DNA from 4 places in the Streptomyces sp. NBC_00876 genome. Region 2 is predicted to be linked to each of the others. Evidence: riboswitches for the same ligand, from Rfam matches in the RefSeq annotation. Region 2 holds a riboswitch; each other region holds the start of a gene.

Region 1 (7,228 bases), 4.1 Mb from region 2:
GATCGTGCCCCGCGGCGAAGATGTGGCAGGTGTCGAGGCAGATGCCGAGCTTCGGATGGGCGTCCAGCGCGTCGAAGTACGGGCCGAAGTCCCAGGTCCGTGAGCAGAGCGAGAAGCCCTGGCCGGCGGTCGACTCCAGCAGCAGGAACGGGTCGTCGTCGTGTGTCAGCTCGTCGAGCAGCGGCCGCATATGGGTGCGTACCTGCGCCAGCGCCTCCTCGCGGGGGCGCCCGTTGGTCGCGGAGCCGGTGTGCACCACGACGCCCAGCGCGCCGATCTCGCGGGCGCGGCGCAGCGAATGGCGCAGCGATTCCACGGACTTCTCCACGGTCGCCGGCGTGTGTGAGCCGAAGTTGATCAGATACGGGGCGTGGACGTACGCCGGTATGGACTCGGCGGCGCACTCGGCGCGGAACAGCTCGTCCTGCGCCGGATTCCCGGCCGGGGTCGCCCAGCCGCGCGGATTGGCGACGAAGACCTGGACGGCCTCCGCGCCCATCTCGCGGGCGTAGGGGAGGCCGGCCCTGGCGAGGCCGCCGGCCACCGGAACGTGACCGCCGACAGGGTTGCGCATACGGATCTAGAGCCCCTTGGTCTTGATGGTGATGGTGCCGCCCTCGGGGGCCCGCTCGCCGCCCTCGACGGACTGGCTCGCGACGGTGTTGCTGAAGGAGAGGAACGGACGGTCGACCTCGACCTCGAAGCCCGCTTCCTCGAGCACGCTCCGGGCCTCGCTGACGTCCTTCCCGGTGACGTCCGGTACGTCGATCATCCGGGGCCCCTTGGAGACCGTCAGCTTGATGGAGTCGCCCTCGGCGGCCTCGGTGCCCTCGGCCGGCGACTGACGGGCGATGTCGCCCGCCTCCTCGGGGGAGTTCACCCGGCCGGACAGCACCTCGGCCTTCAGCCCCTGCTCGTCCAGTGCGGCGGTGGCGTCCTCGACGGAGAGCCCCGTGACGTCGGGGACGTCGACCGGGCTGCCCTTGGAGACCACGATCGCGACCGCGGAGTCCGGGTGGCGCTCGGCGCCCGCCTCGGGATCCGTACGCAGCACCTCGCCCGCCGCCACGTCCTCGCTGAACTCCTTGGTGACCATGCCGGGCACCAGGCCCGACCTCTTCAGCTCCCGCCTGGCTTCGGCCAGCCCGGTGCCCTGCACATCGGGCACCTCCACGATCTCGGGCCCGCGCGAGACGACCAGCGAAACCGAGCCGTTGCCCCGGATCCGGGCGCCCGACTTCGGGTCGCTGCTCAGCACCTTGCCGCGGTCGACGGTGTCGCTGTAGGCCCGCTTCACGCCCTTCAGCTCCAGGCCGGCGTCCGAGAGCCGCTCCTTGGCGGCCTTCTCGCTCTGGCCGAGCAGTGACGGCACATGGGTGAACTGTCCGGAGTTGATGTACCAGACGCCACCGCCGGCCACGAGCACCAGCAGTACCGCGAGGACGGCCACGAGGATCCCGCGCCGCGGTCCGCGACGCCCGCCGCTGTGGAAGGGCAGGGGCTGCTGCGGCGGCGTGGGCCTCTCCAGCCGGTTGGTGTGGTGGGCGGTTCCCTGGTCGCGCGGCAGCAGCCGGTCGGTGCGGTGGGCGTCGTCCTGGTCGCGCGGCAGCGGCCGGGGGATCACGGTCGTGTGGTCGTCGGCCTCGTCCTCCTCCTCCGCCCCGGGGGTCTCGTCGGCGATGGCCTGCGGCGGTACGGCGTCCAGCTGGGCGTCCGTGAGGCCGGAGCGGGCCCGGCGGGTCTCGGCGAGCAGCGCCACCGCGTCGAACGGACGGACCTCGGGGTTACGGGCGGTGGCGCTCGCGACCAGGTCGTCGAGCTCGACCGCGAGCCCCGGGACGACGGCCGAGGGGGCCGGGACGTCCTCGTTGAGGTGCTGGTAGATGACCTGGGCGGGGGAGTCCCCGTCGCGCGGCTTGGCGCCCGTGAGCATCTCGTACAGCACGACACCGCAGGCGTACACGTCCGCGCGGGTGTCCGCCGTCCCGTGCTCGATCTGCTCGGGCGCGAGATACGAGACGGTGCCCAGGATGGTCCCCGTGGTGTTCGTGACCGATCCCACAGCCCGGACCAGGCCGAAGTCGGCGACCTTGACCCGCCCGTCGTCGCCGATCAGCACGTTCTCCGGCTTCATGTCGCGATGCACGAAACCCGCCCGGTGCGCGGCGCCGAGCGCGGCGAGCACCGGCTCCAGGATGTCCAGCGCGGCCCGTGGCTGCAGTGCGCCGCGCTCGCTCAGCACGTCGCGCAGCGTGCACCCCGCGACGTACTCCATCGCCAGGTAGACGTACTGCCCCTGGGCTCCCTGGTCGAAGACGGCGACCACATTGGGGTGCGCGAGCAGCGCCACCGACTTGGCCTCACGGATGAAGCGCTCGACGAACGTGGCGTCGGTCGCGAGCGCCGGGTGCATCACCTTGAGGGCGAGCACCCGGTCGAGCCGGGTGTCCATGGCCCGGTAGACCGTGGCCATGCCGCCCACGGCGATGCGGGCATCGACGCGGTAGCGGCCGTCGAGCAGCTGCCCGACGAGAGGGTCCTGGAGGGTCGTATCCACCATGCGAGTCTACGAGCCGCCACGGACACCGCCGACGCTCCGGGCGAACCCGGGGCCGTACTGCAGCCGAGCCGTGACAGGGACATGCGATCCGCTGCCGCGGTGCTCCGGGCTCAGAAGGCCGGGCGCTCCGGATCCAGTGCCGCCCGCCCCGTCACCGGCGAGGACGCCTCGGCGAAGTGGCGGCGGGGGATCCGGCCCGCGCGGTGAGCGAGCCGCCCGCCCCGGACCGCATGGCGCATCGCGGCGGCCATCAGTTCGGGCTCCTGCGCCCGCGTCACCGCCGATGCCAGCATCACCGCGGCGCACCCCAGCTCCATGGCGAGCGACGCGTCCGACGCCGTCCCGGCGCCCGCGTCCAGGATCACCGGGACCCGCGCCTGCTCGACGATCAGCTGGAAGTTGTGCGGATTGCGGATGCCCAGACCCGAGCCGATGGGCGAGCCGAGCGGCATGATCGCCGCACACCCCACGTCCTCCAGCTTCCGGGCCAGCACAGGGTCGTCGTTGGTGTACGGCAGGACCGTGAAGCCGTCGTCCACCAGCGTCTCCGCGGCGTCCAGCAGCTCGACCGGGTCGGGCAGCAGGGTGCGCTCGTCGGCCACGACCTCCAGCTTGACCCAGTCCGTACCGAGCGCCTCGCGCGCAAGGCGGGCCGTGAGCACGGCCTCGCCCGCCGTGAAGCAGCCCGCGGTGTTCGGCAGGACGCGGATGGACAGGCGCTCCAGCACGGAGAGCACGGAGCCCTGCACGGTCGGGTCGAGGCGCCGCATCGCGACCGTGGTCAGCTCGGTGCCGGAGGCGGTCAGGGAGCGTTCCAGCACCTCCAGGCTGGGTGCCCCGCCCGTCCCCATGATCAGCCGGGAGCCGAAGGAGGTGTCCCCGAGGGTGAAGACGTCGTCGGACACGTCAGCCTCCCTGGACCGCGGTCAGGACCTCGACCCGGTCGCCGTCGGTGAGTGCGGCGGCGGACCATTGGCCGCGCGGCACCACGGTCTCGTTCAGGGCGGCGGCGACACCCGACGGCGCCCCGGTCAGCGTCGCGACGAGGGCGTCCAGGGTGGTGCCCGCGACGACGGAGACCGCCTCGCCGTTCACGGACACGGAGAGGGCGGGGGGCTCGGTCATGCGGGCTGCTCCTGACGTGCGGGGGCGGCCGGTGAGAACCGGCCGGGGGAGAAGGGGCGGGCCACCTCGGGCAGCTCGCCGTCGGCCAGCAACTGCGCCATGGCGTCACCGGTGACGGGAGTGAGCAGCACCCCGTTGCGGTGGTGGCCGGTGGCGAGGTGGAGGCCGGGCAGGGCGGTGCGGCCGAGCAGCGGGGCGTTGTCGGGGGAGGCGGGGCGCAGACCGGCGCGGGTCTCGGTGAGCGGCAGCTCGGTGATACCGGGCACCAGCTCGTGCGCGTCGCGCAGCAGCTCGTACACACCGCCCGCCGTGACGGTGGTGTCCCAGCCCATCTCCTCGCTGGTGGCGCCGATGACCAGCTCGCCGTTCTCGCGCGGTACGAGATAGACATGGCTGCCCCGGACCACCGCGCGCACGGTGCGGGAGAGGAAGGGGGCGTACGCGGTGGGTACGGTCAGCCGCAGCACCTGGCCCTTGACCGGTCGGACGGGCGGCAGGACGTGGTCCGGCACCCCGGCGAGCCGCCCGCTGAGGCTGCCGGCGGCGAGCACGACCTGATCGGCGGTCACCTCCCTGCCGTCGTCCAGCACGGCGCCGGTGGCCCGGTCGCGCACCACGGAGAGCCGCTCGGCCCGGTGGCGGTGGAAGACGACCCCGGCCCGCTCGCACGCGGTCAGCAGCGCGGCGGCCAGCCGGCGCGGGTCGACCTGGTGGTCGCCGTCGACCCGGAGTCCACCGCGTACGCCCGGCGCGAGCATCGGCTCCAGCCGGCGGCACTCACGGCCGGTGAGCCATTCCGACTCCAGCCCGGAACGCCGCTGCAGTTCGTGCAGTTCCCGCAGATGGGCCCGGTCGTCGGCATCCAGCGCGACGGCCAGGGTGCCGCAGGCGCGATAACCGATGTCCTGTCCGCTCGCGGCCTCCAGCTCGGCCGTGAACGACGGATAGCGCTCGGCGGAGGCGACGTTGAGACCCAGCAGCGTCTCTTCGCCGTAGTGGAGCTCGGTGACGGCGGCCAGCATTCCGGCCGCGACCTGGGCGGCTCCGCCGCCCGGTCCGGGATCGGCGACCGCGGTGGACAGGCCGCGCCGAGCCGCCCGCCAGGCGGTCACGAGGCCGATGACGCCGCCCCCGATGACGAGGACGTCCGACCCGTTCGTGCGGTGGATGCGCATGGGCGTCCAGCCCCTCCCTTCGCCGGCATGACCCGGATCAGGTTCGTACGGTCGGAGGCCGTCCAGCCTCCCTCTCAGCCCGGTACGTCCGGGCTCCCGCGAGTTTCTTACGGGGGCCACCCTAGACCCCGCCCGCCGGACCGGGGGAGGGAGCCGTCGCCGCGGCCGGGGGGCGGCGGCGGGAGCGCGGTGGGCCGGCCCTCTTCCTGACGGTTCGTCAGATGATTAAGGTGTACGGGTGAGCGAGCAGCAGCGGACAGAGCAGCCGGGGCGCCGGGTCGTCGTCGTGGGCGCGGGCATGGCGGGGGTGCAGACCGCGGTGGCCCTGCGGGAGCAGGGCTTCACCGGCACCGTCACGCTGATCGGCGCCGAACCCCATCAGCCCTACGACCGCCCCCCGCTGTCCAAGGCGGTGCTCCTCGGCAAGGCCGAGGAGTCGGCCTTCGACATCGACTTCGAGGCCCTGGACATCACACTTCGACTGGGCTGCGAAGTCACCGGCGTGCGCGCCGGGGCGCACGAACTGGACACGTCGGCGGGCCCCGTTCCCTACGACGTCCTGGTCATCGCCACCGGCGCCGAACCCGTCGTGCTGCCCGGCTCCGAGGGCGTGCCCGGCGTCCATCTGCTGCGCACCCTGGACGACGCGGCCCGGCTGCGGCCCGTCATCGAGGCACGGCACGCCGTCGTGGTGATCGGCGCGGGCTGGATCGGCGCCGAGTTCGCCACCGCGGCCCGTGAGGCGGGGTGCGCGGTCACCGTCGTCGAGGCGGCCGAACGGCCCCTCGCCGGAGCCCTGCCCGCAGAGGTCGCGGCCCCGATGGCCGCCTGGTACGCGCAGAGCGGCGCCGAACTCCTCACCGGAGCCCGGGTGGACCGCGTCGAGCCCGGCGCGGTGGTCCTGGCGGACGGCCGCACGCTCGCGGCCGACGCGGTCGTCGTCGGCATCGGGGCGCGGCCCGCCACCGGCTGGCTGGCCGGATCGGGCGTCGCGCTCGGGTCCGACGGGTCGGTCACCGCAGACGAGGCGCTGCGCACCTCGCTGCCCGATGTGTACGCCGTCGGCGACTGCGCCTCGTTCCCCTCCGCGCGCTACGGGACACGCCTGCTCATCCATCACTGGGACAACGCACTCCAGGGACCGCGCACCGCCGCCGCCCATATCGCGGGGGCGGCCGGCCCGGACGGTGCGGAGCCGCCGGCCTACGACCCCGTGCCCTACTTCTGGTCCGAGCAGTTCGGCCGGTTCGTGCAGTACGCGGGGCATCACGGCGGTGCGGACACCCTGCTGTGGCGCGGCGACCCGGACTCTCCCGCCTGGTCGGTGTGCTGGCTGCGGGGTGACGTCCTGGTCGCGGTCCTCGCCGTGGGCCGGCCGCGCGACCTGGCGCAGGGGCGCAAGCTCATCGAGTCGGGGGCGCGGATCGATCCGGAGCGGGCCGGCGACCCGTCCGTAGCGCTGAAGTCGGCGACCCGGCCGTAGCGGAATCCGGGACCGGGGCCTCTTCGGCGCGGCCCGCGAGACCCTGAAGGGCGGAGTCCGGGTATCGGCTGTCGGTCCGGGATGGCAGGCTTGTCCCGTGACCGAGATTGACGCAAAGATCGATGCTCTCGTCCCTTCCTGGCTCCACCTGCCTGACATCGCCGAATTGTTCGATGTCGAGGTGACGCGTGTGCGGCAGCTGGTCAAGGAGGGCCAGCTCATCGCCGTACGCCGTGGTGAGAACCGGGCACTCCAGGTGCCTGCTGCCTTCATCGACGGCAACAAGGTGGTCAAGGGTCTTTCGGGGACCCTGACACTCCTGAGGGACGACGGCTACTCCGACGCGGAGATGCTGGAATGGCTCTTCACTCCCGACCCGACCCTGCCGGGCACGCCCGCGCAGGCGCTGAGTGAGAATCGCGGCACGGAGGTGAAGCGCCGCGCCCAGGCGCTCGCCGTCTGACCGACAGCCTTACGGAGGACGCGGGCCGTGCACGACGCGGCCCGCGTCCACCGCCGCTCGACCGAACCGCTCATCGTATTCCCCGGGGGAACCTCATCATGTCCACGCCTCGCGAGCTGCTGTCCGACGCCCGGCTCTATCTGTGCACGGACGCCCGCAGGCGCCAGGGCGATCTGCCCGAGTTCCTCGACGCGGTGCTCGCCGCCGGCGTGGACATCGTCCAGCTGCGCGACAAGGGCATGGAGGCCGCCGAGGAGCTCGAGCACCTCGCGGTCCTCGCCGACGCCTGCAAGCGCCACGGCAAGCTCCTCGCGGTCAACGACCGGGCCGACGTCGCCCATGCCATCGCATCCGATGTGCTGCACCTGGGCCAGGGCGACCTGCCGGTCCCGGCGGCCCGCGCGGTCATCGGGCCCGACGTG
Region 2 (7,228 bases):
GGACGAGCTGCTGAAGCACAAGGAAGCCGAGCTGCTCGAAGTCTGATGAACGACTCCTCCTGGGGCGCCCCGCAGGCCACCGGCCACCGGGCCGTGCCCGAGATGCGGGCCGTTCCGGCGGGTCCTGCATACGATATGCATGAAGCCCAGCAGACTCGGCCCATGCCCATCGTGCCGGACGTTCCCGACGCAGGTAGAGACGCTGACGACCGTGATGACCGGGACCAGGGAGCCGCACGCCTGAGCGGCGGCCCCCTGTTCCGCGAAGAGAAGCCGCAGGAGCCCATGCCGACCGCGCCGCCACCCCCGCAGAAGAAGCGTGCGGGCCGTGATCTGGGAGCCGCCATAGGGGTCGGCCTGGGACTCGGGGCCGTTGTCGCCGCCTCGCTCTTCATCGTCAAGGCCGTCTTCGTCGGCGTGGTCGTCGTCGCCGTCGTCGTGGGCCTCTGGGAGCTCACCTCCCGGCTGGAGGAGCGCAAGGGCATCAAGGCACCGCTCGTGCCGCTCGCGATCGGTGGCGCCGCCATGGTCGTGGCCGGCTACGCGCGCGGCGCCGAGGGCGCGTGGATCGCCATGGCGCTGACCGCCCTCGCGGTGCTCGTCTGGCGGATGACCGAGCCGCCGGAGGGCTACCTCAAGGACGTCACGGCCGGAGTCTTCGCCGCGTTCTACGTGCCGTTCCTGGCGACCTTCGTCGCCATGCTCCTGACCGCCGACGACGGGCCGCAGCGGGTTCTGACCTTCCTGCTGCTGACCGTGGTCAGTGACACGGGTGCGTACGCCGTCGGCTGGCGGTTCGGCAAGCACAAGCTCGCACCGCGCATCAGCCCCGGGAAGACCCGCGAGGGCCTGTTCGGAGCCGTGGCCTTCGCGATGGTGGCCGGCGCGCTGTGCATGCAGTTCCTGATCGACGACGGTTCCTGGTGGCAGGGTCTGCTGCTCGGCCTGGCGGTCGCGGCCAGCGCCACCCTCGGTGACCTGGGCGAGTCCATGATCAAGCGGGACCTCGGGATCAAGGACATGGGCACGCTGCTGCCGGGGCACGGCGGGATCATGGACCGGCTGGACTCCCTGCTGCCGACCGCGCCGGTGGTCTGGCTGCTGATGGTGATCTTCGTCGGCTCCGGCTGAGAAGCTCTTGGGTCACCCCGTCTGACCTGCGTTTTTACGAGTGAGGGTCCGTTGTCCACAGGGCGGCGGGCCCTCACTGTTCTGTCTGCGACACTGGAAGAACCATGCCTAAGCCCGGAGAACTCCAGTTTGTCGCGCCCCGCGGAGCCAAGAAGCCCCCGCGGCACCTCGCCGACCTCACGCCCGCCGAGCGCAGGGAAGCCGTGGCCGCGGTCGGCGAGAAGCCGTTCCGCGCCCAGCAGCTCTCGCAGCACTACTTCGCGCGGTACGCGCCCGACCCGGCCCAGTGGACCAACATTCCGGCCGGATCGCGGGACAAGCTCGCCGAGGCGATGTTCCCGGACCTGATGTCCGTGGTCCGCCACATCAGCTGCGACGACGACACCACCCGCAAGACGCTGTGGAAGCTGCACGACGGGACGCTCGTCGAGTCCGTCCTGATGCGCTACCCCGAGCGCGTCACGATGTGCATCTCCTCGCAGGCGGGCTGCGGAATGAACTGCCCGTTCTGCGCCACCGGGCAGGCCGGTCTCGACCGCAACCTGTCCACCGCGGAGATCGTCCACCAGATCGTGGACGGCATGCGGGCGCTGCGCGACGGCGAGGTCCCGGGCGGTCCGGCCCGGCTCTCCAACATCGTCTTCATGGGCATGGGCGAACCGCTCGCCAACTACAACCGGGTGGTCGGCGCCATCCGCCGGCTGACCGACCCCGAGCCCGACGGCCTCGGGCTGTCGCAGCGCGGGATCACGGTCTCCACCGTCGGCCTCGTGCCCGCCATGCTGCGGTTCGCCGACGAGGGCTTCAAATGCCGGCTCGCGGTCTCGCTGCACGCCCCGGACGACGAGCTGCGCGACACCCTCGTACCCGTCAACACCCGCTGGAAGGTGGGCGAGGTCCTGGACGCCGCGTGGGAGTACGCGGAGAAGTCCGGCCGCCGCATCTCCATCGAGTACGCGCTGATCCGCGACATCAACGACCAGGCCTGGCGCGGCGACCGGCTCGGCCGGCTCCTCAAGGGCAAGCGCGTGCACGTCAACCTGATCCCGCTGAACCCGACGCCCGGCTCGAAGTGGACCGCCTCGCGGCCCGAGGACGAGAAGGCGTTCGTCGAGGCGATCGCCGCCCACGGGGTGCCGGTGACCGTCCGGGACACCCGCGGCCAGGAGATCGACGGGGCCTGCGGACAGCTGGCGGCATCCGAGCGCTGAGGCCGAAAAGGGCCGTGTAGCCTGGGCTCGGAAGACAACTTCACAGCTCGAAATCAACTTCATATTCCGACAGGGGAGCGCCACAGCGCTGAGAGTGCGGCACCAAGGACAGGTTGGCCGCAGACCCTCTGAACCTCGCCCGGGTCATTCCGGGTAGGAAGTTCGGACCTTACTCAAGCTGTTGCGCCCTGCCCGCTTCCGGTTTCCACCGGCGCGGGCAGGGCCGCGTCTCTTCCTGGTCACTCCAGGAGGAATCACATGAGCACCACCAAGAAGATCGCGGTGACGGCCGTCGCCGCCGCACTCGGCGTGACCGCCCTCGCCGGCTGCGGAAGTTCCGACGACTCGGCGTCCGGTTCCGGACCCACCGGGAGCTCCGGCTCCAAGACCGTCACCCTCGTCAGCCACGACTCCTTCAACGCCTCCAAGGCCGTACTGAAGGAGTTCACCCGTCAGACCGGCTACACCGTCAAGGTGCTGAAGAGCGGGGACGCCGGCGCCGCCCTCAACCAGGAGATCCTCACCAAGGGCTCGCCCCGCGGTGACGTGTTCTTCGGCGTCGACAACACCCTGCTCTCGCGCGCCCTCGACAACGGCCTGTTCACGCCGTACGCGGCCAAGGGCATCGACCAGGTCGCGGCCGATGTGCAGCTGGATGCCGACAAGCACCGGGTGACCCCGGTCGACACCGGCGACATCTGCGTCAACTACGACAAGCAGTACTTCGCCGACAAGAAGCTCGCGCCGCCGAAGACCTTCGACGACCTGGCGAAGCCGGCGTACAAGAACCTCCTCGTCACCGAGAACGCGGCGACCTCCTCGCCCGGCCTCGGCTTCCTCCTCGGCACCGTCGCCACCTACGGCGAGGACGGCTACCAGGACTACTGGAAGAAGCTGAAGAGCAACGGCGTCAAGGTCGTCGACGGCTGGGAGCAGGCGTACAACGAGGAGTTCTCCGGCTCCGCGGGCGGCAGGAAGGCCAAGGCCGACCGGCCGCTGGTCGTCAGCTACGCCTCCAGCCCGCCCGTCGAGGTGCTGTACGCCGACCCGCAGCCGAAGGCCGCCCCGACCGGTGTCTCCACCGGTACGTGCTTCCGCCAGATCGAGTTCGCCGGTCTGCTCGACGGCGCGAAGAACGAGGCGGGCGGCAAGGCCCTGCTGGACTTCCTGATCAGCAAGGAGTTCCAGGAGGACATGCCGCTCAACATGTTCGTCAGCCCGGTCACCAAGGGCGCGAAGGTGCCGGACCTCTTCACGAAGTTCGGCGCCACGGCCGACAGGCCGACGACCGTCGCCCCGGACGCGATCGCCAAGAACCGTGAGCAGTGGGTCCAGTCATGGTCCTCGCTCGTAGTGAAGTAGCGAAGACTCCCGTACGCGGACCGGGCGCGCGCGGGAGAACCGCGCGCGCCCGGTCGCTGCGCGGGGGCGCGGTGCGGCTCGGCCTGATGGCCGTGCCCGCCCTGTTCTTCGCCCTGTTCTTCGCCTACCCCGTCATCGCGATCGTCGGACGCGGGCTCAAGGACGGCGGGGTATGGCAGTTCGGACGGTTCGGCGAGGTGCTGAGCCGGCCCGAGATCCAGGACGTCCTCTGGTTCACCTTCTGGCAGGCCCTCGCCTCGACCGCGCTGACCCTGCTGCTCGCGCTGCCGGGCGCGTACGTCTTCGCCCGCTTCGACTTCCCCGGCAAACAGTTGCTCCGGGCCGTCGTCACCGTGCCGTTCGTGCTGCCGACCGTCGTCGTCGGTACCGCGTTCCTCGCGCTGCTGGGACGCGGCGGCTTCCTCGACGAGCTGTGGGGCGTACGGCTCGACACCACCGTGTGGGCCATCCTGCTGGCCCATGTCTTCTTCAACTACGCGGTTGTCGTGCGCACCGTCGGCGGACTCTGGTCGCAGCTCGACCCACGGCAGGAGGAGGCAGCGCGGGTCCTGGGCGCCGGACGGTTCACCGCCTGGCGCCGGGTCACGCTCCCCGCGCTCGCCCCCGCCGTGGCGGCCGCCGCGCTGATGGTCTTCCTGTTCACCTTCACCTCGTTCGGTGTCGTGCAGATCCTCGGCGGCCCCGGCTACTCCACGCTGGAGGTGGAGATCTACCGGCAGACCGCGCAGCTGCTCGCCCTGCCCACGGCCGCCGTGCTGACACTCGTGCAGTTCGTCGCGGTCGGCGCCGTCCTCGCCGTGCACGCGTGGACCGTGCGCCGCAGGGAGAGGGCGCTGAAGCTGGTCGACCCGGCGCAGACCGCCCGCAGACCGCGTGGTGCGGGACAGTGGGCGCTGCTCGGCGCGGTGCTGCTGACCGTGCTGGTGCTGATCCTGCTGCCGCTCGCCGTTCTCGTGGAGCGGTCGCTGGACGTGTCCGGCGGCCACGGATTCGCGTACTACCGCGCCCTCGGATCGGCGGAGGCCAACAACGGAACGTTCCTGGTCGCGCCGGTCGAAGCGATCTGGAACTCGATGCGGTACGCCCTGGTCGCTACCGCCATCGCACTGGTCGTCGGCGCACTGGCGGCGGCGGCCCTGACCCGGAAGGCGGGTCGGCTGGTCCGGGGCTTCGACGCGCTGCTGATGCTGCCGCTCGGGGTCTCCGCCGTCACCGTCGGCTTCGGCTTCCTGATCACCCTCGACGAACCGCCGCTCGACCTGCGGACCTCCTGGATCCTGGTGCCGCTCGCCCAGGCGCTGGTCGGGGTGCCCTTCGTCGTACGGACCATGCTGCCGGTCCTCAGAGCGGTGGACGGGCGGCTGCGCGAGGCCGCCGCGGTGCTCGGCGCCTCGCCGCTGCGGGCCTGGCGCGAGGTGGACCTGCCGCTGGTGCGCCGCGCGCTGCTGGTCGCGGCCGGATTCGCGTTCGCCGTGTCACTCGGGGAGTTCGGGGCCACCGTGTTCATCGCACGGCCCGACAACCCGACGCTCCCGGTGGCCGTCGCCCGGCTGCTGGGGCGGTCCGGAGAACTCAACTACGGCCAGGCGATGGCCCTCAGCACCATCCTGATGCTCGTGTGCGCGGTGTCGCTGCTGCTGCTCGAACGCATCCGCACCGACCGATCCGGGGAGTTCTAGAGATGCTGACACTCGAATCGGCCACCGTCCGCTTCGGTGAGCGCGCGGCGCTCGACGCGGTGGACCTGGAGGTCGCCGAGCACGAGATCGTCTGCGTGCTGGGGCCGAGCGGCAGCGGCAAGTCCACTCTGCTGCGGGTGGTCGCCGGACTCCAGGAGCCCGACGGCGGGCGGGTGCTGCTCGACGGCGCCGACCAGGACGGTGTGCCCGTGCACCGGCGCGGGCTCGGGCTGATGTTCCAGGACCACCAGCTGTTCCCGCACCGGGACGTCGGTGCCAACGTCGCCTTCGGGCTGCGCATGCACGGCGTGAACCGCGCCGAGCAGGACCGCCGGGTCACCGAACTCCTGGACCTGGTGGGCCTGCCCGGCGCCGGACGCCGCGCCGTCGCCACGCTCTCCGGCGGGGAGCAGCAGCGCGTCGCCCTCGCGCGGGCCCTCGCCCCCCGGCCCAAGCTGCTGATGCTCGACGAGCCGCTCGGCCAGCTCGACCGCAGCCTGCGCGAACGGCTCGTCGTCGAACTGCGCACGCTCTTCGGCCGGTTGGGTACGACCGTGCTCGCCGTCACCCACGACCAGGGCGAGGCCTTCGCGCTGGCCGACCGGGTCGTCGTGATGCGCGACGGCCGCATCGCCCAGGTGGGCACCCCTCTGGAGGTCTGGCAGCGTCCCGCGTCCGCCTTCGTCGCCCGCTTCCTCGGCTTCGACAACGTGGTCGGGGCGACGGTCACCGGCGAGGCGGCCGACACGGACTGGGGCAAGGTGCCGGTGCCCGCCGGATCACCGCAGGGCGCCTGCGACCTGCTGGTACGTCCGGCCGGAGTCCTCATCGGCGACCCGGGGGACGGTCTGCGCTGCACCGTGGGTGCCCGCATCTTCCGCGGCAACCACGTCGCCGTGACGCTGCACCCCGACCACGGACCGGCCCTGGACGCGCAGTGCCCGCTGAACAGCACACCGGACGAGGGGGCGCGGGTCGGTGTCACCTTCGCCGCGGCGGAGAGTGTCGTACTGCCCGCCCTCGTGTGACCGGTGGCGGACGCTACTTCCGCGACAGCCGCTCGAGCGCCCCGGGCGCCTCCTCCACCGTGTCGACCAGGGCGAGTCGGGACTCCATCGGCCGGTCCGCGGCCAGCGCCCGGAGCAGCGGCCAGGCCGGCAGTTCCCGCGTCCAGTGGTCGCGCCCCACCAGCACCATCGGGGACGGCTCACCGCGCGAGCCGTAGTAGTTCGGGGTGGCGCTGTCGAAGATCTCCTGGACGGTGCCGGCCGCGCCCGGGAGGAACACGACGCCGGCGGTGGAGCGTGCGAGCAGCCCGTCCTCGCGCAGGGCGTTGGCGAAGTACTTGGCGATGCGGCCGGCGAACGGGTTCGGCGGTTCGTGGCCGTAGAACCAGGTGGGGATCGCGACCGAACCGCCCCCGCCGGGCCAGCGCTCCCGCACGCCGAACGCGGCCGTCGCCCAGTCGGTGACGGACGGGGTGAACGAGGGGACCGCGGCCAGGAGTCCGCAGGCCTCGTCCAGCATCGGGTCGGGGAGCGGCGCCGCGTAGGCGCCGAGGTTCGCCGCCTCCATCGCACCCGGGCCGCCGCCGGTGGCCACCGTGAGACCGCTGCGGGCCAGGGTCCGGCCGAGGCGGGCGGCCGAGGTGTACGGGGCGCTGCCGCGGGGCGTCGCGTGGCCGCCCATCACACCGACCACCCGTGCCCCGGCGAGGAGTTCGTCCAGGGCGTCGGACACCGCGTCGTCGTGGAGCGCGCGCAGCATGGAGGCGAACGCGTCACCGTCCGAGCGCGTGCGCTGGAACCAGCGGTAGGCGCGGGC
Region 3 (7,228 bases), 2.0 Mb from region 2:
CACGCGATCGGCCAGTGTCTGCTGAGCCAGCTCGACGAGGGGGCCCGCGAGGACCACCTGGACCGGCATCCGGTGCGTCCGCTGACCCGCTACTCCGTGCGCGACCGCCCGGCCCTCCTTGAGCGGCTGAGGTCACTTGAGCGGATGGAACCTGTCATCGAACGACAGGAGTACGCCCTCGGGACGGTCTGCGCGGCCATCCCGATCACGGCCGGATTCACGGCCGCCGCGATGGCCATTTCGGTACCTCTCGACCAGGAAGAACGGTTGCTCCCCGCAGTCGAACGACTACGTGGCGAAGTGGCCAGCCTCTTGCGTTCGTTCGTGTTCTCTATCAGTATCTGAAAAATCACTCCTTGTGATCTGCTATCGCGTGCACCACGATGGCGTCAATAGGGCCATGGGGGATCATTCCTGGCCAGATTCATCTACTGCGGGGTTGAACGATGCGCGAGTCGGTTCAAGCTGAAGTCATGATGAGCTTCCTCGTCTCCGAGGAGCTTTCCTTCCGTATCCCGGTGGAGCTCCGGTACGAAGTGTGCGATCCGTACGCGATCCGGATGACCTTCCATCTGCCCGGCGATGCCCCCGTCACCTGGGCTTTCGGCCGTGAGCTGCTGCTCGACGGTCTCAACAGCCCCAGTGGCGACGGCGACGTGCACATCGGGCCGACCGAGCCCGAAGGGCTGTCCGACGTCCACATCCGGCTCCAGGTGGGTGCTGACCGCGCGCTCTTCCGGGCTGGAACGGCACCCCTCGTGGCATTTCTCGACCGGACGGACAAGCTCGTGCCGCTCGGACAGGAGTGCACGCTGGGTGACTTCGAAGGCAATCTGGAAGAGGCGTTGGGGCGGATTCTGGCCGAGGAGCAGAACGCCGGCTGAAGAAGGACGTGCCCAGTTGCAGGTATGCCGGTCGAACAGCACACCTGCCGAACGGGTGAATCGCTCTCCGTGACCGGACGTTCAGACCTTCGTCCGCCGGCGGCGTCCTCTGCCGTTCCGTACGGGTGCCGAAGCTCCGGCTTCCGCGCCGAGCCCTGTGCGGTCCGCGGAGACGACCAGCGCCGCCAGCGCCGTGGTCACCGGCACCGAGGCGACCAGCCCGATCGAGCCGATCAGAGTGCGCACGATCTCCTCCGCCACCAGTTCGCTGTTGGTCACCGTCCCCACGCTGCTCTGCGCGATCGAGAACAGCAGCAGCAGCGGAAGCGCGGCGCCCGCATAGGCGAGCACCAGGGTGTTGACCACAGAGGCGATGTGATCACGGCCGATTCTGATCCCTGCCCGGTAGAGCTGCTTCGCACTCATCGTCGGGTCAGCCTGATGCAGTTCCCAGACCGCCGATGTCTGGGTGACCGTCACATCGTCGAGCACCCCCAGGGAACCGATGATGACGCCGGCCAGCAGCAGACCGCTCATGTCGATGTGCGGATACAGGCCGTGGATGAGGCCGGTGCTGTCGTCGGTGTTCCCGGTCAGACTCGCCCAGCCGATGAAGAGGGAGCCGAGCAGCCCGATCAGCAGCAGTGAGATCAGGGTGCCGATGACGGCGACCGAGGTGCGGGCGGTCAGCCCGTGACAGATGTAGAGCGCGATCAGCATGATCGCGCCGGCTCCGACGACCGCCACGACCAGCGGGTTCGAGCCCTGAAGTATGGCCGGAAGGATGAACAGGGTCAGGACGGCGAACGACAGGGCGAGTGCCACCAGGGCCATCACCCCGCGCATTCTGCCCACGGCGACCACCACCAGCGCGAAGATCCCGGCCAGGAGGACCAGCGGGAACTTCCGGTTCACATCGGTCACGGAGTACTGGAGGTCGTGGGGCGCGTCGGGGGCGTACGCGAGGACCACCTCCTGTCCCTCCCGTAGTTGCCGGGGTGCGCCCGGGTGGACCACCTCGATGAATCTGCGTCCTTCGTCCTGCCCGCTCGTGACCTCGACGGTGGCCCTCTTGCAGAGCTCGCTCCCGCCGTCACCCGTGGGCGGTGAGGTCTCGCCGCCAACGGGCATCTGGGAGGCGTTCACGTCCTTGCAGTCGACCTTGCCGACGCTCATCACCCTGCCCTGCTGGGTCTGCCGGTCGAATCCGACACCGGTGCGTTCGTGCGCAGGCGCACCACCGGGCCAGAGCACCATGAGGCCGACGACGACCGCGGCCGCGAACGGGATCAGTACGGCGGCGATCACCTTGCGCAGACGGGTGGAGACGGGTGCGGCGGGGCCATGGCTGTGTGTGTGGCCGTGCTGATGGTCCGGCGGTCCGGGGCTGAGATGAGTGGACGTCACCGGCCGATCTTCGCAAGAAGACAAGGGCCCTCTGTTCAGCCGCACGGCGAGGGCGCTAGCGTGGTGGCACCTTTGCACACGCGGGAGCTCGGAGCACCGGGCTGAGAGGGCGCTGATCTCCGTACATCTGTACGGGACACGCTGCGCCGACCGCCGAACCTGTTACCGGGTAATGCCGGCGTAGGGAGTAGGTCTCATGACCACATCGGACGCACGCACGCCTGCCTCCAACCAGAGCGACGAGGCCGGGAAGTCCATCGGCTGGCACAAGGGATACCTCCAGGGCTCGCGCCCGGACATCCGGGTGCCGGTCCGTCAGGTGCACCTCACCAACGGCAAGGACGTGACGCTGTACGACACGTCCGGGCCGTACAGCGACCCCGCCGTCGAGACCGACGTCCGCCGCGGGCTCGCACCTCTGCGGGAGAACTGGATCACCGCCCGCGGTGACACCGAGGAGTACGCGGGACGCGCCTCCCGTCCCGAGGACGACGGGCTCAAGCACACCTCGCCGCGCGGCGGGCTGCGCAATCTGGACGCGGTCTTTCCCGGCCGTCCGCGCCGGCCGCGGCGCAGCAGGGACGGCCGGCCCGTCACGCAGCTCGCGTACGCCCGCCGGGGCGAGATCACCCCGGAGATGGAGTACGTCGCGCTCCGGGAGAACGTCGGGCCCGAGGTGGTGCGCGAGGAGATCGCCGCCGGCAGGGCGGTACTGCCGGCCAACGTCAACCACCCGGAGATCGAGCCGATGATCATCGGTAAGAAGTTCCTGGTCAAGGTGAACGCCAACATCGGCAACTCCGCGGTCTCGTCCTCCATCGAGGAGGAGGTGGACAAGATGACCTGGGCGACCAAGTGGGGCGCCGACACCGTTATGGATCTGTCCACCGGCCGCAACATCCACACCACCCGTGAGTGGGTTCTGCGCAACTCCCCCGTGCCGATCGGCACCGTGCCGCTCTACCAGGCCCTCGAGAAGGTCGACGGCAGGGCGGAGGAACTGACCTGGGAGATGTACAAGGACACCGTCATCGAGCAGGCCGAGCAGGGCGTCGACTACATGACGGTCCACGCCGGCGTGCGCCTGCCCTATGTACCGCTGACGGCCCGCCGCAAGACCGGCATCGTCTCCCGGGGCGGCTCGATCATGGCGGCGTGGTGCCTCGCGCACCACAAGGAGTCCTTCCTGTACGAGAACTTCGAGGAGCTCTGCGAGATCCTCGCCTCGTACGACGTGACGTACTCGCTGGGAGACGGGCTGCGGCCCGGGTCGATCGCGGACGCCAACGACGAGGCCCAGTTCGCCGAACTGCGCACGCTCGGCGAACTGAACACGGTCGCCAAGCGGTTCGGGGTGCAGACGATGATCGAGGGCCCGGGCCACGTCCCGATGCACAAGATCAAGGAGAACATCGACCTCCAGCAGGAGATCTGCGAGGAGGCGCCGTTCTACACGCTCGGCCCGCTGACGACCGATGTGGCTCCGGCCTACGACCACATCACCTCGGGCATCGGCGCCGCGATGATCGCCTGGTGGGGGACGGCGATGCTCTGTTACGTGACGCCGAAGGAGCACCTCGGCCTGCCCAACCGGGACGACGTGAAGACCGGAGTCATCACGTACAGGATCGCGGCCCATGCCGCGGATCTCGCCAAGGGGCATCCGGGAGCGCAGGAGTGGGACGACGCGCTGTCGGACGCCCGGTTCGAGTTCCGCTGGGAGGACCAGTTCAATCTGGCTCTCGATCCGGACACGGCAAGGGAGTTCCACGACGAGACGCTGCCGGCCGAGCCGGCCAAGACGGCGCACTTCTGCTCGATGTGCGGTCCGAAGTTCTGCTCGATGAAGATCAGCAGAAGCATCACGGAGCAGTTCGCCCCCGACCTGGCCTCCGCTGCCTCGGACGAGGAGATCGAGGCGGGGATGCTGGAGAAGTCCAAGGAGTTCGCGGCGAGCGGGAACCGCGTGTACCTGCCGCTGGCGGACTGAAACCGCGCGGGGGCGACCGGCCTCCGGGGCCTCGGCAGTGACTGCCGGGGCCTTTCGGGGCCGGTGCACATAGTGCGCAATGGCGTATCGGAAGAGGCAAGATCGCGTGCGGCGTGATCATTTTCCTTACCCTGCGGGCATGAGTGGGAACGAACTGGTCAGTGGAGCCGTCGGCGCGGTACTGGGGTTGCTGGTCGCGCAGCCCTTACGGAGAGGCTGGGCCGGGCTGCGTACCCGCTTGTCCGGTACGGCATTCCGGGGCGAGCCGCAGGCGGATTCCGGTCCCGCGTGGACGACCTTCTCGCTGGGCCCCCTGCACACCCCGGCGCTGATCGTCGAAGGGGACGGCGAGGCCTCCATATCCGCCGATGCCGTTCGCATCGAGGTGCTCGACGAGGAGATCGAGCTGCCCGAGGAGATGGCCCGCTGGCGCACCGAGATCGAGGAGGAGAGTGCGAGGGCCCGCGAGGAGGGCCGCACACCGCCGTGGAACGGGCCTCGGTACGCCGTCGAATCGTTCGGCATCTCGCGGGCCGCTCTCGACGAGCGGCCCGAGGTCCGTCTGCGGCTGCGCCCGACGGACTACTACACCTTTCTCGCGGCTCAGCAGCTCGACCGCCGGCTGGACGACGGGACCACCCCCCGCTCCCGCTATCTCGATCCGGACGATCCGCTGCGTGCGCCCGCGTTCCTGCAGTGCAGCTTCGGCGTCAACGTCGCCGTGGTGACCGCCGACGGTCTGCTGGTCGTCAGCCGGCGCAGTGACCGGGTCCGGATGGCGCCGGGCGCCTGGAACTCCTCTGTCAACGAGGGGCTGGCCGGCCGTATGGACTCGGCCGGCGGGGGCGCCCCCGACCTCTACGCGGTGGCCCGGCGAGGGATGCGCGAGGAGCTGTCCCTCGAGCCCGGTGAGTACACGCTCGAACTGCTCGCCTTTGTGCTGGACGTCGGCAGACACCAGTGGGGTGTCCACTTCCACGCCCGGCTGAAGGACCTGACCCGCGACGAGCTGCGGGCGCGGATGAGCAGAGGGGTCGCGGACCGGTGGGAGGCCCAGACAATCGACTATGTGCCCTTCCGTCCCGCGGCCGTGATCACGTATGTGCTGAGTGCCGGCCGCATCGACCACTGGGCCCCGGTCGCGCCGTCTCTCTTCCACCTAGCGCTGGTCCGTGCGTACGGGCGTGCGCCGGTCGAGAGAGCGGTGGCGCGGATCGTACGGAACACATGACGGCGGCCGGGGGCCGGGGCGGTGGCCCCGGTCAGTCCAGTTCGTGTTCCGGACCGCCGAAGTCGGGGCTGGAGAAGTCCGGGCTGGTGAAGCTCGGACGGGGTGCGGCTGCCGGGCCGTCGTCCGGGCCGGTGAAGTCCGGGCTGCTGTAGCCGATCTTCGGGATGCGGCGTGCCGGGCGGTACGGGGTCCGTGCGGCGGGACCGGCGCCGGGGTCGGCGAGCGCGTCCCGGAGGAAGGGCAGGATGCCCCGTTCCAGCAGTGCGTGCCGCCAGGCGTCCCGGGCCTGTGCCACGTCCTGCGGCAGCTCCTCGCCGAACTCCTCGGCCGTCAGTGACGTCGAGCCGTTGCGCAGGGCGGCGACGAGCAGACCGGCGGCGGCGACCAGCATGGCGGCCGCGGTGACCGCCGTGAAGAACCAACCCGCGCCGACCATGGTTCTCGCGAACGCCGGCGGCGGGTCGAGCATCTTCAGGACGTAGCCGAACAACAGGAAGATGACCGCCGCGGTACCTGCCAGTACCGGCGCCAGGACGGTGACGACGGCGCCTATCCCTGCGCCCGGCCGGCTCGGATCGTCCGGGCCGGGGCCCTGGACCGTTTCCCGGTCCGGGCCGGTGGCCCGCAGGTCGTCGCGGGCCTTCACATAGTGCTCGTACTCGGCGGCGGCCGCGGCTGTGATCAGGGAAATGGCCGCCATGGCCATGGTGCGCAGCTGGACGGAGTTGAGCCGTTCACCGATGGCGGCCAGATCCGGTCGTTCATGGGCGTGACGCAGTGCGTCGTCGAGGATCCGCTCGTACTCGGGCCGGTCCTCGGTCAGCAGGTGCGGAGCGCTGTTCATGTGCATCCCCCGATGCTCCGTAGGGCCTGTGTGCCAGGCAGAACCGGGCAGTTGGGCGGAAACGGAGGAGAGCCTGCTACTGATACGCCGATGGTAGAGCGCCCACGGCACGGGGTGACAGGGGGTTTCCGGAAATAGGCCCAGCGTTCGGCGTGGTCAGGTCAGGATGCGTCTTCCCCGAAGAGCGTCAGTCATGCAGTGGAAGTTGGACGACCAGTAGCTTTCCGGCCATGGTCACCCCGCCGTCCATGGCGATGGCGAGCCCGTCCGCGTACACGTGGGGGCCGTCGACCAGGGGTCCGGCACTGTCCTCGCCGTCCTCGGACCCGACCTCTCCGAGGAGGTACGGGATGGGGCTGTGACCATGGACGACGCGGCGCCCGCCGTAGGCGGCCATCAACTCCTGGACGGCCTGCGGACCCGACTCGTCACGGAAGGCGAACCGCTTGGTGAGCTTGCGGAACAGGTCCCAGCACTCGTCGGCGTCGTTACGCGTGAGAATGGCGTGCACCGTGTCGTTGACGTCCTCGATGGTGGAGCCGTAGTCGAGGTAGGCCGTCGTGTCCGAGTGCATCAGGAGGTGCTCGTCCTCCTCGACGACCGCGTCGAGCCGGGACATCCACTGGAGGTGGACGTCCTGGAGGCGCTCCATGTCGGTCTTCTGGCCGCCGTTGAGGAGCCAGGCCGCCTGGAAGGTGGCGGTGCCGGCGCCGGAGTTCACCGGGGTGTCGCCGAACCGCTTGGCGCCGATGAGCAGCAGTTCGTGGTTGCCCATCAGGGCCTTGCAGTAGCCGCCGGCGGCCGCGGCCTCGGCGGACAGCCGCATCACGAGGTCGATGACACCGATGCCGTCGGGTCCCCGGTCGGTGAAG
Region 4 (7,228 bases), 1.5 Mb from region 2:
TCGCGATGAGTGCGACGAAGATGGTCGGCAGGTCGTAGTAGACCTGTGCCTGCTGCATCTGGTAGCCCAGTCCGCCCTGGGCCGCGATGAGTTCGGCGGCGACGACGGTCGCCCAGGAGGCACCGAGCCCGATCCGCATGCCGACCAGGATGAACGGGCTGGAGGCGGGCACGACGACACCGAGGAAGACCTGCGGGTCACGGGCGCCGAGCACCCGGGCCGCGTTGACGAGGGTGACGTCGACGGCGACGACACCCTGGAAGGTGGAGACGACGCAGGACAGGAACGAGGCCAGGAAGATCACGAAGATCTTCGGGGTCTCGTCGATGCCCATGAGGACGATGGCGAGCGGGATGATGGCGAGCGGCGGCACCATCCGGAAGAACTGCAGCCACGGTTCGATCAGCCTGCGCACGACGGGGTACCAGCCCATGACGAAGCCGACCGGAATCGCCAGGACGACGCCGAGGACATAGCCGATGAGGACGCGCTTCAGGCTGGCGCCCGCGTTGTCGAGGAGCGTGCCGTCGGCGATGAGCTCACCCGCCCGGCGGGCCACGACGACGGGGCCGGGGAAGCCTTCGATGCCGCTGTTCGCGAGGACGGCCCAGACGAGCAGTCCCAGCGCGGCGGAGGCGAGGGCGAGCAGGGCGGCGGTGAGCCGGCCGGTCCCCCGCGTCTTCTTCCGGGTGCCGCCGGGGCGTTCGGGGGCCGCGTCCCGCGGACTCGCCCCGGCCGGTTCGGTCCGGCGCTCCTCGGGAGCTTCGGTCGGTGTCTTCATGCCACTTCCTCCGCGACTCCGTCGACGTCCGCCGCCCGGTCGCCGCCGATGTCGGCCATGTAGCTCATCCAGGTGTAGGCCGGGTCGCCGCGGCGCAGCAGTTCGCGGTAGAGCCGGACGGTGAGATCGCGCCGGACCCCGGCGTAGGCGGGCGCCTCGTACACGTTGTGCAGTTCGTGCGGGTCGCTCTCCAGGTCGTACAGCTCGTGCACGCTCTCCGGGTTGTGCACGAGCTTGTGGCGCCGGTCGCGGAGCATGCGCTGGGAGTACGGGAAGTGGTGGCCGTGGAACTCGGCGACGATCTCGTCGCGGGTGTCCCCCGCGCCGGCCCCGTACAGCAGGGGCAGCAGGCTGGTGCCGTCGCACAGCTCGGGAACGGGCGCTCCGGCCAGTTCTAGAATGGTCGGATTGAGGTCGATGAGGCTGGCGAAGTCGTCGCTGACCTGGGCGGGGGCGCCGGGGATCCGGGCGATGCCGGGGATGTGGTAGATGTCCTCGTACATCGCCGGGCCCTTGTCGTTGAGCCGGTGCGCGCCGGTGAACTCGCCGTGGTCGGCGGTGAAGAAGACCGCCGTGTCGTCCCACAGGCCGTGGCCCTTGAGCGCCTCGATCAGCCGGCCGGCCTGGTGGTCGATCATCGTGACGTAGCCCCAGTAGACGGCGATGAGCTTGCGCCAGGCCGCGGCGTCGAAGTCGTCCGACGACCAGTACGCGCTGTACTGGCGCTGCACCTCGGGCTTCCCGGCGAAGGTCTCGGCCATCGAGGCGGGCAGGGGTACGTCGTCGGGGTCGTACAGGTCGTAGTAGCTGTCCGGGATCAGGTAGGGCAGGTGCGGGCCGTACCAGTGGCAGGACAGCATGAACGGCGTGCCGTCCGCCTTCCACTGGGCGGCGTAGCGGTCCAGCAGGCCGAGTGTGCGGTCGGTGAGGAAGGCCTCGATGGTGGCTTCGGCGGGCTGCTGGAGCCGGCCCGCGATGAGGTGGCCGCGGCCGGTGCCGTTGGCGGCGGTGCCGAAGACGGGTTCGCGTACCGAGAAGGGCGGGAAGCCGTTGTCCTCCAGCCACTTCTCGTACGAGGGGTGGTGTACGGGGTTGAGGGCGCCGGGCAGGTGCTCGCCGTCCAGTCCGTAGAACTCGGGGCCGCGCTCGCGGCCGATGTGCCACTTGCCGACATGGCCCACCGAGTAGCCCTGGTCCATCAACCGGCTCCAGAGCATGGGGTCTTCGTCGGAGAGCTCGTCCTTGCTCCCCCCGTTGCGCTCGGGGTTGTTCAGCATGCCGTGGCGGAAGGGGTGCAGACCGGTGGCCAGTGACGCGCGGGCCGGGGTGCAGATCGCGGTCGGGGTGTAGAAGCGGTCGAAGCGGGTTCCTTCGGCCGCCAGGGCGTCCAGGGCCGGGGTGTCGACGAGCGGGTTGCCGTAACAGCCCAGGGTGTCGACCCGGTGCTGGTCGGTCATCAGGAACAGGACGTTGCGCGGAGCCACTCGGGCCGCCCTTTCGGTGGTCGCTCACTGGGGTGCCGGAATGCCGGCCGAAGCCCGGTCCGGCGGTGCTTCCGCAGGGGCCGGTGCAGGCAACTGACCGGAACTGTAGGGACGCCGACTTTTTTACGTCAACCCTCGGGAATAAACATTGTGTGAATTCATCCGAGCCATTGACAGAAAGCCCTTGACCGATCGACCATGCGTCCATGACGGAACGCACCGATGCCCTCCAGCGCCTGCGCAGAGCCAATGAAGCCGCCGTACTCGGCGAGCTGCGCAGGTCGGGCGCGCTGAGCCGGGGCGAGCTCAAGGCGCGGGTCGGTCTCTCCCGTACCACCCTGTTCGCGATCGTGTCCGATCTGCTGGAGCGCAAGGCCGTCGTCGAGCAGCCGGCCCCCGACCCCGGGCTGCCGCGCGGACGCGGCCGGCCGGCCCTGGAGATCTCGCTCAACTCCCGCGGGGCGGAGCTGATCGGCATCGATCTCCAGCGCCACCGGATCCATGTGGTCGTGGCCAACTGCGCCCATGAGATCGTCGGCCGGTTCAGCGCCCCCGTCCCGGCGGACAGCGGGGCCGCCGAGCGTGCCGCGCAGGCGATCCTGGCCGTCGAGGAACTGGTGCGGCGCGAGAACATCAGCCTGGCCCCGGTCGCGGGCATCGGCCTCGGACTCCCCGGCTTCGTGCAGAACCCGGCCTCCGGCGACCCGCGCACCATGACGCCGTTCGCCGGGCACGTCGCCGACGAGCTGGGCCGGCACTTCGACGCCCCCGTGCTCACCGACAACAACTCCCGGCTCGCCGCACTCGCCGAGGTGACCTGGGGCGCCGCCCGCGGGTTCGACAACGCCGTCTATCTGCGCTGGTCGGAAGGGGTCGGTGGCGGACTCGTCGTCAATGGCGCACTGGTGCGCGGCGCCCACGGCGCGGCCGGCGAGATCGGCCACACCAGCTGTGACCCCGAGGGCAAACCCTGCCACTGCGGGGGCCGCGGCTGTCTGGAGGGCCTCATCTCCGTCCCCGCCCTGCTCGCCGCGTGCGCCGAGCGCGGGGTCACGGCACGGGACGCCGCCGAGCTGATCGGGCTCGCCGCCGAGGGCCAGCCGGACACGGCCGACGTCGTGCGGACCGCGGCCGTCGTCGCCGGGCGGGTGCTCGCCGCCCTCGCGGCGCAGGTCGACCCCGAGTGCATCGTCGTCTACGGGGAGCCGGCGGCCCTGGACGACCTCGTCCTCACCCCCATCCGGGAGCAGCTCGCCGCCCTCTCCCTGCCGTCCGCTCCCCGCACCATCGAAGTACGCGGCTCCGCCCTCGGCGGCGAGGCCGCCGCGCTCGGCGGGGTGGCGCTGCTGCTGCGCACCACCGGCCAGGACCTGGCGGAGCTGCTGGACGGGGGCACCTCGCGGTGAACGCCTGTTGCGGGCCGGCCCGCGAGAGCACCGCGCCTGCCGCTGCCACTCCCCCGGCGGACTTCGCCGTACCCGTGCACCGTCCCGCCGAACTGCTGCGCGGCATGGTGGCGGTGCCCGGCGGGCCGTTCCTGATGGGGGGCGAGGACGAGGACGCGTTCCCGGCCGATGGCGAGGGGCCGGTACGTGAGGTGACCGTCGCCCCGTTCCACATCGACGCCGCCGCTGTCACCAACGCCCGCTTCGCCGTCTTCGTCAAGGCCACCGGCTACCGCACCGAGGCCGAACTCATCGGCTGGTCCTACGTCTTCGGCTCCTTCGTCCCGCAGGAGGCCCGGCACGCCGTGCTGCCCGGCACCGTGCCCGGCGCCCCCTGGTGGCGTGCGGTCACCGGAGCGCACTGGCGCGCCCCCGAAGGGCCGGGCACCTCGATCGGCGACCGCCGCGACCACCCCGTGGTCCACATGTCGTGGCACGACGCGACGGCCTACGCCCTCTGGGCCGGCAAGCGGCTGCCGACCGAGGCGGAATGGGAGAAGGCGGCTCGCGGCGGACTCGTCGGGGCCCGCTTCCCATGGGGCGAGGAGCTGACGCCGAACGGGCGGCACCGCTGCAACATCTGGCAGGGCGACTTCCCCGTACGCAACACGCTCGAGGACGGCTTCGCGGGCACCGCTCCCGTGAAGGCCTACGCCCCCAACGGCTTCGGCCTGTACAACGCGTCGGGCAACGTCTGGGAGTGGTGCGCCGACCGGTTCAGCGCCGACTGGCACACGGCCGACCGCCCGGAGACCCGTATCGATCCCGTCGGCCCCCCGGACGGCGGGAGCCGGGTGCTGCGCGGTGGCTCGTACCTGTGCCACCGCTCCTACTGCAACCGCTACCGGGTGGCCGCCCGCACCTCCAACACCCCGGACAGCACGACCGGGCACGGCGGATTCCGCTGCGCGCTCACCCTCTGACCTGCGCTCCCGCCGGGTTCACCCGGAACGGACGGATCTCCGTCGGCCCGACGCCCCGGCGACCCCACTGCCGGGGCGTCCGCACGGGTCCGGCTATCCTGACCGCCGCACCGGACACGGGGTGCCCCGCCAGGGGCTGAGAACACACCCGTCGAACCTGAACCAGTTAGCACTGGCGGAGGGATGTCTTCATGTCATTGCCGTATGCCCGAAGCGAGCGCGCTCCGCTCGGCCCGCGACCCGCTTTCGACGGGCGCATGCCCACCGCCCCCGGCGATCTGCGCATCGAGGCGCACGGGATAGCCCCCGTACCCGAGGACCGCCGCTACGGCGGGCCCGGCCGGCTGTTCACCGTCTGGTTCGCCCCCAACCTGACCATGACCGGGGTCTTCACCGGCACCGTCGGCATCGCGCTGGGCCTGGACTTCGCCACGGCGCTCACCGCCGTCGTGCTCGGCACACTCATGGGCGCTGTGCCCACCGCGTATCTGGGCACCTGGGGCAGCCGGACCGGCGCCGGGCAACTCCCGCTCGCCCGGCTGGCGTTCGGCCGCGGAGTCGTACTGCCCGGCACGCTCCAGTGGCTGTCGTCCATCGCCTGGGACGCGCTGATCGGGCTGTTCGGCGGGGACGCGCTGGCCCAGCTGTGCGGCTGGCCCTTCTGGCTGGGGGTGCTGGTCATGATGGCCGCCCAGGGCGCGCTCGGCGTGCTGGGCTACGAGGTGATCCACCGGCTCCAGACCGTGATGACGTTCGCCCTGGCCGCCGCCTTCGCCGTGCTCTCCACCAAGCTTCTCAACGGCGTCCACCCCGCCACCACCGGCTCCGTGCACGGCGCCGACCGGGCGGGCGCCTTCGTTCTGACCTGCACCATCGCGCTGAGCCTGGCGCTGTCCTGGGCACCGTACGCCAGCGACTTCAGCCGCTATCTGCCGCACACCACGTCGCGTCCGCGGATGTTCTGGTGCACGCTGCTCGGCATCAGCGTCTCCTTCGTCGCGGTCCAGGCCCTCGGCCTGTGGGGCGCGTCCGTCTTCACCGACCAGACGGCGCGCGGCATCGACACCCTCCTGGGCGGGGGCGCCCTCGGTTCGTTCGGGCTGCTCGCCGTGGCGCTCGCCGCGCTGTGCAGCAACGCCATGAACGACTACAGCGGATCGCTGGCGCTGCAGACCATGGGGGTCCGCCTGCCCCGCCCCGCGGCCGCCGCGCTCGCCGCCGCCCTCGGTTTTCCGCTCGTGCTGTGGATGCACGCGGCCGACACCACGGCACGCTTCCAGAACGTGCTGCTTCTCGTCGGCTACTGGATCCCCGGCTTCGTCGCGATCGTGGCCGTCGACTGGACCGTCCGGGCGCGCGCCCGGGGCGGCGCCCCCGTCGATCTGGCCGCCGAGAGCCTGCGCACCCAGCCGTGGTGGCCGGCGGTCACCGCCTTCGCCGCCGCCTTCGCCGCAGCGGTGCCGTTCATGAACACCAGCCTGTACGTGGGCCCGGTGGCGAAGGCGCTGCACGGGGCGGACCTCGCCTACGGCGTGGCGTTCCTCGCCGGCCTGGCGGTGTACGCCCCGCTGCGGCTGCGCCGCCGCAGCTGAGCGACGACGCCCGTCTCGTACGTCTTGCGCAGGGTGAAGCCGGATTCGCCGGGCATCCGCGTGGATGACGTCAGCTGCGCTCCGCGTCCCGCACCGTGCACGTGTCCGTGTCGGCGGGGCACCAGTGCGTCCGCCCGCCCACGAGGTGGAGTTCGAGATCCGCGTCGGCCATCCCGTTGCGGTCCAGAGCGGCCCGCAGCGCCGTGGGTGCGGGCTGCGGCGGGAGTCCCAGCACACCGATCACGATGATGCCGTTGCGTGCATCGACCGAGGCGATCTGCCACTTCCCGGTCGCGGCCCACTTCTCGGCGACGGGTCGGGCCTCGGCGGCGAGCGACCGGTCGCGCGCGACGGTCACCGTGCCGGTCGTCAGGGGCACCGCGATCAGGAGGACGACGGTCGCCACGGCGACCAGCGTCCACCCGTGGAACCGCCCCACTCGCAGCCCCGATTGCTGGGCCGCCGTCCGGATCCCGTAGACGAGGAAGACGACCGTGCCGGTCGCCACGATGGCAGCGACGTTGGTCGCGAACAGCAGGGCGGACTCGCTCGCGTCGTGGTAGCGGCCGGCCGTGATGAGGAGTCCTGTCACCGCGAGCGGCGGTACCAGTGAGATGGCGATCGCCACGCCCGGCAGGGTGTCGGAGATGTCCGCCCGTACGAGGGCGAACGCGCCGACGGTTCCCGTCGCCAGGGCGGCGAGCAGGTCGATGAGGCGCGGGCTGATCCTGGAGGACACCTGACTGTTCGAGGCGAAGGCGTCCGGCGGGGAGACGATCCAGCCGAGCAGCATGCCGATCGCCACGACCGCCAGCGCACCTCCCAGGACGAGCAGCGCACACCTGACGACCTGTGACCTGTCGGCGAGAACCAGGGCCAGTGCACTGCCGAGGATGGGAGTCATCAGCGGCGCGACGATCATCGCGCCGATGACGGTCGCCGTCGAATCGCCCACCACGCCGGCGCTCGCGATGACGGCGGCCAGCACGAGGAGCCCCCAGAA

The links. A riboswitch is a leader RNA that binds a small molecule or an ion and turns the genes downstream of it on or off. The one in region 2 is predicted to bind thiamine pyrophosphate.
Region 1: it holds a riboswitch for thiamine pyrophosphate, as region 2 does, so the genes downstream of both, thiO (glycine oxidase ThiO) here and OG782_RS27490 (thiamine ABC transporter substrate binding subunit) in region 2, are expected to answer to the same signal.
Region 3: it holds a riboswitch for thiamine pyrophosphate, as region 2 does, so the genes downstream of both, thiC (phosphomethylpyrimidine synthase ThiC) here and OG782_RS27490 (thiamine ABC transporter substrate binding subunit) in region 2, are expected to answer to the same signal.
Region 4: it holds a riboswitch for thiamine pyrophosphate, as region 2 does, so the genes downstream of both, OG782_RS33675 (purine-cytosine permease family protein) here and OG782_RS27490 (thiamine ABC transporter substrate binding subunit) in region 2, are expected to answer to the same signal.

Annotation. Positions count from the first base shown of each region.
Region 1 covers NZ_CP108800.1:2,141,078-2,148,305, reverse strand. Annotated here, with positions in the region: gene OG782_RS09425 (deoxyribonuclease IV) at 1-574, opposite strand, end outside; gene pknB (Stk1 family PASTA domain-containing Ser/Thr kinase) at 581-2,557, opposite strand; gene OG782_RS09415 (thiazole synthase) at 2,671-3,465, opposite strand; gene thiS (sulfur carrier protein ThiS) at 3,467-3,685, opposite strand; gene thiO (glycine oxidase ThiO) at 3,682-4,860, opposite strand; TPP riboswitch at 4,857-4,970, opposite strand; gene OG782_RS09400 (NAD(P)/FAD-dependent oxidoreductase) at 5,099-6,343, shown strand; gene OG782_RS09395 (Rv2175c family DNA-binding protein) at 6,441-6,806, shown strand; gene thiE (thiamine phosphate synthase) at 6,905-7,228, shown strand, end outside.
Region 2 covers NZ_CP108800.1:6,208,577-6,215,804, forward strand. Annotated here, with positions in the region: gene frr (ribosome recycling factor) at 1-46, shown strand, start outside; gene OG782_RS27480 (phosphatidate cytidylyltransferase) at 46-1,131, shown strand; gene rlmN (23S rRNA (adenine(2503)-C(2))-methyltransferase RlmN) at 1,236-2,342, shown strand; TPP riboswitch at 2,404-2,520, shown strand; gene OG782_RS27490 (thiamine ABC transporter substrate binding subunit) at 2,601-3,704, shown strand; gene OG782_RS27495 (ABC transporter permease) at 3,791-5,404, shown strand; gene OG782_RS27500 (ABC transporter ATP-binding protein) at 5,407-6,432, shown strand; gene OG782_RS27505 (LOG family protein) at 6,446-7,228, opposite strand, start outside.
Region 3 covers NZ_CP108800.1:4,227,317-4,234,544, forward strand. Annotated here, with positions in the region: gene OG782_RS18580 (IclR family transcriptional regulator) at 1-345, shown strand, start outside; gene OG782_RS18585 (SsgA family sporulation/cell division regulator) at 447-884, shown strand; gene OG782_RS18590 (YibE/F family protein) at 966-2,291, opposite strand; TPP riboswitch at 2,362-2,495, shown strand; gene thiC (phosphomethylpyrimidine synthase ThiC) at 2,488-4,281, shown strand; gene OG782_RS18600 (hypothetical protein) at 4,421-5,512, shown strand; gene OG782_RS18605 (hypothetical protein) at 5,544-6,362, opposite strand; gene OG782_RS18610 (metallophosphoesterase) at 6,544-7,228, opposite strand, start outside.
Region 4 covers NZ_CP108800.1:7,707,810-7,715,037, reverse strand. Annotated here, with positions in the region: gene OG782_RS33695 (ABC transporter permease) at 1-781, opposite strand, end outside; gene OG782_RS33690 (sulfatase-like hydrolase/transferase) at 778-2,265, opposite strand; gene OG782_RS33685 (ROK family transcriptional regulator) at 2,472-3,671, shown strand; gene OG782_RS33680 (formylglycine-generating enzyme family protein) at 3,668-4,633, shown strand; TPP riboswitch at 4,741-4,834, shown strand; gene OG782_RS33675 (purine-cytosine permease family protein) at 4,825-6,225, shown strand; gene OG782_RS33670 (DUF389 domain-containing protein) at 6,296-7,228, opposite strand, start outside.